DNA from 2 places in the Pseudomonas saponiphila genome. Region 1 is predicted to be linked to the other one. Evidence: predicted binding sites of a transcription regulator. Region 1 holds the regulator's gene; the other holds the start of a gene.
What was found. The regulator FliA, encoded in region 1, starts transcription of late flagellar genes. The targets are predictions, from matches to a motif close to CTAAAGTTTNNNNNNNNNNNGCCGNTAA.
Positions count from the first base shown of each region.

Region 2: the regulator FliA is predicted to act here: its motif matches at 1,454-1,481, upstream of BLV47_RS20595 (methyl-accepting chemotaxis protein).

Region 1 covers NZ_FNTJ01000002.1:2,242,460-2,245,649, reverse strand. The annotation lists gene BLV47_RS32225 (protein phosphatase CheZ) at 1-342, opposite strand, end outside; gene BLV47_RS32220 (chemotaxis response regulator CheY) at 373-744, opposite strand; gene fliA (RNA polymerase sigma factor FliA) at 910-1,650, opposite strand; gene fleN (flagellar synthesis regulator FleN) at 1,647-2,477, opposite strand; gene flhF (flagellar biosynthesis GTPase FlhF) at 2,596-3,190, opposite strand, start outside.
Region 2 covers NZ_FNTJ01000001.1:4,381,806-4,384,995, forward strand. The annotation lists gene acnA (aconitate hydratase AcnA) at 1-326, shown strand, start outside; gene BLV47_RS20590 (CPBP family intramembrane glutamic endopeptidase) at 503-1,294, shown strand; gene BLV47_RS20595 (methyl-accepting chemotaxis protein) at 1,511-3,076, shown strand.

The DNA of each region.
Region 1 (3,190 bases):
GACCAGCGGGGTGCTGCTCTCTACCAGGTCCATGGTGCGGTTGGCGGCGGCTTCCGTGAGCCGGACCACATAGGACAGGCGCTCAGTGGCATCCGTGATCTGTGAAACTTCCTCGGCTTGCGGCATGTGCGGGTCAATCTGGAAATTGACGATCGCGCTATGCAGCTCGCGGGTGAGCTTGCCCACTTCCTGATACAGGCCGCGGTCACGGGTCTGATTGAGCTCATGGATCAATTGCACAGCGTCGCCGAACTTGCCCTTTTCCAGGCTCTCGACCAGTTCCAGTGCATGTTTTTTCAGGGTCGACTCAAAGTCGCCCAGTGAAGATTCGTTATGCTCCATAGCTCCCCCGTGGCGGAATGGCTACGTACATCAACCGATGCGTTCGAAGATCTTTTCGATCTTCTCTTTCAACGCCTGAGCCGTGAATGGTTTGACTACATAGCCGTTTACGCCGGCCTGGGCAGCTTCGATGATCTGCTCGCGCTTGGCTTCCGCAGTCACCATCAACACCGGCAGGTGCTTGAGCTTTTCATCGGCACGCACGTGACGCAGCAGGTCGATACCGGTCATGCCTGGCATGTTCCAGTCCGTTACCAGAAAGTCGATGCTCCCGCTGTTGAGTACCGGAATGGCAGTAGTGCCATCGTCGGCCTCGACCGTGTTGGTGAAACCCAGATCACGCAACAGGTTTTTTATGATCCGCCGCATCGTTGAAAAGTCATCAACGATGAGGATTTTCATGTTCTTGTCCAATTCGACCTCCAAGCAGTCTTAAACGCATCCAGCACCTGAACGCGCCATTCAATCAATTCGGCATAACACACAACGACTGCATGGAGCACACACCGCAAGACCGGCGCAGCGCTTGCCTTACCGGTCCCGATCGCAGTGTCCCCACACTGCCTGTCAGCGCGCTCGCCACTCCCCCAAACGCCCCCGCAAACGGGCCGCGCACTGGCTGTGTAACTGGCTGACCCGCGATTCGCTGACCCCCAGGACCTCACCGATTTCCTTGAGATTCAGCTCTTCGTCGTAGTACAGCGCCAACACCAGTCGCTCGCGCTCCGGCAAATTGGCAATCGCATCCGCCAAGGCGGCCTGGAAGCGTTCATCCTCCAGGTCCCGTGACGGCTCGAGATGAGCACTGGCGCCATCCTCATGCAGCCCTTCATGTTCGCCGTCCTGCAACAGGTCGTCGAAACTGAACAGGCGGCTGCCCAAGGTGTCGTTCAAAATCCCGTAATAATCGTCGAGACTCAATTGAAGTTCGGCCGCAACTTCATGATCTTTAGCGTCACGACCGGTTTTAGCTTCAATTGCACGAATGGCATCACTGACCATGCGTGTATTACGGTGCACCGAACGCGGTGCCCAGTCGCCTTTGCGAACCTCGTCGAGCATCGCCCCGCGGATACGGATACCCGCGTAGGTTTCGAAACTCGCCCCCTTGCTCGCGTCGTACTTGGTCGACACTTCGAGCAAACCGATCATCCCGGCCTGAATCAGGTCTTCCACCTGAACACTGGCCGGCAACCGCGCCAGCAGGTGATAGGCAATGCGCTTGACCAGAGGCGCGTAGCGCTCGATCAATTCGTATTGGCTGTCACGCGCCGACTTCTTGTAGAGGTTGTAGCCGCTGGCAGTCATAGCACCGGTCCCGCTGTTTGATGCACCAGGCGCTCGACAAAAAACTCCAGATGCCCGCGAGGGTTCGCCGGCAACGGCCAGGTATCGACTTTTTGCGCGATGGCCTTGAACGCCAATGCACACTTCGAACGAGGAAAGGCTTCATAGACCGCACGCTGCTTTTGCACGGCCTTGCGCACGCTTTCGTCGTAGGGAACTGCGCCGACGTATTGTAAGGCCACGTCCAGAAAGCGATCCGTGACCTTGGTCAATTTTGCAAACAGGTTGCGCCCTTCCTGAGGGCTTTGGGCCATGTTGGCCAGGACCCGGAAACGGTTCATGCCGTAGTCGCGGTTGAGCAACTTGATCAGCGCATAGGCATCGGTGATCGAAGTCGGTTCGTCGCAGACCACCAGCAACACTTCCTGGGCCGCGCGGACGAAACTGACTACCGAGTCACCAATACCCGCAGCGGTGTCGATCACCAGCACATCGAGGTTGTCGCCGATGTCGCTGAAGGCCTGGATCAGGCCGGCGTGCTGGGCCGGACTCAGGTGCACCATGCTCTGGGTGCCGGAGGCGGCCGGGACGATACGGATACCGCCAGGCCCCTGGAGCAGCACATCACGCAGCTCACAGCGCCCTTCGATGACATCCGCCAGGGTGCGCTTGGGTGTCAGGCCCAGCAGGACATCGACGTTGGCCAGTCCCAAGTCGGCATCCAGCAGCAAGACCCGCCGGCCGAGCTCAGCCAGAGCCAGGGACAAGTTCACTGACACATTAGTCTTGCCGACGCCACCCTTGCCGCCGGTCACCGCAATCACCTGTACGGGATGCATGCTGCCCATGTTCTTTCTTTACCTTGTCTTACTTAGACGGGGCCACATAACTGGCTGCGCGTTCACCGTTGGAACAATGCATGGCAGACCATCGATGTAGATACACTGCAATCTTTTCATGTCTAACTCAGCCGACCCGCTTGGCCGGACTGTGGTAGAGATCAGCGAACATGTCGGCCATGGCTTCTTCGCTGGGCTCCTCTTGCATCTGCACGCTCACTGCACGGCTCACCAGCTGATGCCGGCGAGGCAGATGCAGGTCGTCAGGAATCCGCGGACCATCGGTCAGATAGGCGACCGGCAATTCATGACTGATGGCCAGGCTCAAGACCTCGCCAAGGCTGGCTGTTTCATCCAGCTTGGTCAGGATGCAGCCGGCCAGACCACAGCGCTTGTAGCTGTGGTAGGCGGCGGTCAGCACCTGCTTCTGGCTGGTGGTCGCCAGCACCAGATAGTTCTTAGCCCGGATTCCGCGACCGGCCAGGCTTTCCAGTTGCATGCGCAATGCCGGATCGCTGGCCTGCAGGCCGGCGGTGTCGATCAACACTACGCGCTTGCGCAACAGTGGATCCAGAGCCTGGGCCAGTGACTGCCCAGGATCGACATGGGTCACCGAGACATTGAGGATACGCCCCAACGTCTTGAGCTGTTCCTGGGCACCGATACGGAAGCTGTCCATGCTGACCAGGGCAATGTTCTGTGCGCCGTACTTGAGTACATAG
Region 2 (3,190 bases), on a different contig from region 1:
TGCTGGGGGTCAAGGCGGTGATCGCCGAAAGTTTCGAACGGATACACCGCTCCAACCTGGTGGGCATGGGGGTCTTGCCCTTGCAGTTCAAGCTCGACCAGAACCGCAAGAGCCTGACGCTCACCGGCAAGGAAACCCTGGACATCCTCGGCCTGAGCGATGTGGAACTGACACCGCGAATGAACCTGCCCCTGGTCATCACCCGCGAAGATGGCAGCCAGGAAAGAATCGAGGTGTTGTGCCGCATCGATACCTTGAATGAAGTGGAGTACTTCAAGTCCGGCGGGATCCTGCACTACGTGCTGCGGCAATTGATTGCATCCTGATCCGCCACGAAAACAGACACCGCCTGCGGGCGGTGTTTTTCGTCGGGCTGTCGAACAAAACTCAGCTGGTTATACTTGCCGCCCGCCGGAACTGACCGACCGGTCGCAAAAACGACTACAGATCCGGCGCTGTACCACGTCTCTGCAATACCCATTCTTCGCAACAAGGATTCCACATGACCGCTCTGCCATGGATGTATCTGGCACTCCTTTCTATTGGCTACGCACTGGCCCTGAGCTATGGCCAACTGGGCCTGCTGGCCGCCCTTTCGATCCTCCTCCTGCTGTGTGCCGGCCTGGCCGTGCGCCAGCAACGCAGTCGGGTCGGTCAGTATCTGGGGCACGGCCTGTTCGTGGTGCTCGCCCTGGCCCTGGCCATGCACTGGCTGCCTGGCTTCTACAACGGCCGGGCAATCGACCCGCAACGTTTTACCGATGATGCCGTGCCGTTTTCCATGTACCTGAACCAGGACAAGCCGCTGATCGGTTTCTGGTTGCTGCTGGCGTGCCCATGGATCGTTGGCCGGCGCTCGTTGCGCCTGTCGCTCTACGCGACGGTCCTGGCCCTGACGCTGTGCGCGGTGGCCGCATTGGGCGGTGCTCTGTTGCTGGGGATCATCAGCTGGGCCCCGAAGTGGCCGGATCAAGCCTGGCTGTGGGTGCTCAACAACCTGCTGCTAGTGACCCTGGTGGAGGAAGCGCTGTTCCGAGGCTACATCCAGGGTGGCCTGAGCCGACGCTTCAAGGCGCTGCCCTACGGTGAGAACCTGGCGCTGCTGTGCGCGGCCCTGCTGTTCGGCCTGGTGCACCTGGGCGCAGGGTGGCAATGGACCCTACTGGCGGGCATCGCCGGGGTCGGCTACGGTCTGGCCTATCGTTTTGGCGGCCTGAGCGCGGCGATTGCCACTCACTTCGGTCTTAACCTGCTGCATTTCGGCTTGTTCACCTATCCGATGCTGGCCGGATAAGCGGCCAGTCATTTAGCCAAACCAGTACTTCAGACGTATTGACTGCCAAGGAAGAAGGTCAATGATTACCCCTCGCCAACGCCTGCTGAAACCCGCAGGCGTTTTTTGCAAGCGACACATTCTGCCAATAAGACCCAGCGCCGATTATTGAAAAATAATTTCAATAATCGTTTGAAGCGGCCGACAACCCATCAAAGCCTTGCGGATTGAAAAACCATGCGTAATAACCAGCCTGTCACTCAGCGCGAACGTACCTTCCCGGCTCAACAACGGTTGATTTCCACCACCGACGCCAAAGGCGTGATCACCTACTGCAACGACGCCTTCGTCGAGATCAGTGGGTTCTCCCGTGAAGAACTGGTTCGCGCACCGCACAACCTGGTCCGTCACCCCGATGTGCCGGCGGCAGTGTTCGCGCACATGTGGGGCACCTTGAAACAAGGCTTGCCATGGATGGGCATCGTCAAGAACCGCTGCAAGACCGGCGACCACTACTGGGTCAACGCCTATGTGACGCCGGTGTTCGAAGGCAACCAGGTGGTGGGCTACGAATCGGTACGGGTCAAGCCTACCGCCGAGCAGGTGCGCCGCGCCGAAGCCCTCTACCAACGCATCAACACCGGCAAGTCGGCCATTCCCAAGCGTGACAAGTGGTTACCGGTGTTGCAGGACTGGCTGCCGTTCATCCTGGTCAGCCAACTGAGCTTCATGATCGGTGCCTGGCTCAACTCCCATTGGGGCTTTGCCCTGGCGGCGGCGCTCTCGGTGCCGCTGGGCCTGCTGGGCCTGGGCTGGCAGCAACGAGGCCTCAAGCGCCTGTTGCGCCTGGCCGAGCAGACCACCTCCGACCCGCTGATCGCCCAGATGTATACCGACAGCCGCGGCGCCCAGGCACGTCTGGAAATGTCGATCCTGAGCCAGGAAGCGCGCCTGAAGACCTGTCTGACTCGCCTGCAGGACACCGCCGAGCACCTCAACGAGCAGGCCCGCCAGTCCGACACCCTGGCCCACAACAGCTCCAGCGGCCTGGAGCGTCAGCGGGTCGAGACCGAGCAGGTGGCCACCGCGGTCAACCAGATGGCCGCCACCACCCAGGAAGTGGCCAGCCACGTACAACGCACCGCCGACGCCACCCAGGAAGCCAATCGCCTCACCGGCCGTGGCCGGGACATCGCCGGGGAAACCCGCGAAGCCATCCAGCGCCTGTCGGTGGTGGTGGGCGAAACCGGCCTGACCGTGACCCAGCTGGCCAAGGACAGCGACGAGATCGGCGGCGTGGTCGATGTGATCAAGGGCATCGCCGACCAGACCAACCTGCTGGCCTTGAACGCGGCCATCGAAGCGGCCCGCGCCGGAGAAATGGGTCGCGGCTTTGCCGTGGTCGCCGATGAAGTGCGCCAGTTGGCGCAACGCACCAGCGAGTCCACCGGGCAGATCCACACCCTGATCGCCAAGCTGCAGCAAACCGCCGCCACGGCCGTGCAGACCATGGACGCCGGTCATCGCCAGGCCGAAGAAGGCGTCGCGCGGGTACTGGAAGCCGACCAGGCGCTGGTGGGCATCAGCGAAGCGGTAGCCAATATCACCGACATGACCACCCAGATCGCTGCTGCTACCGAAGAGCAAAGCTCGGTGGCCGAAGAGATCAGCCGCAACATCAGCACCATCGCGCAACTGGCGGACCAGACCTCGGAGCAGGCCCAGCACTCGGCCGAGCTCAGCGAAGCCCTGACCCGCACCGCGCACACCCAGTACTCGCTGGTGGAGCGCTTCAACCGCTAAGCCCTCGGGCTGGCGATAAAAAACCGCAAGCATCGGCTTACGGTTTTTTTATGCCCGCAAACCCGCCGAACAACTGTAGGAGCGAGCTCGCTCGCGAAAAATCTTCACCGCGAT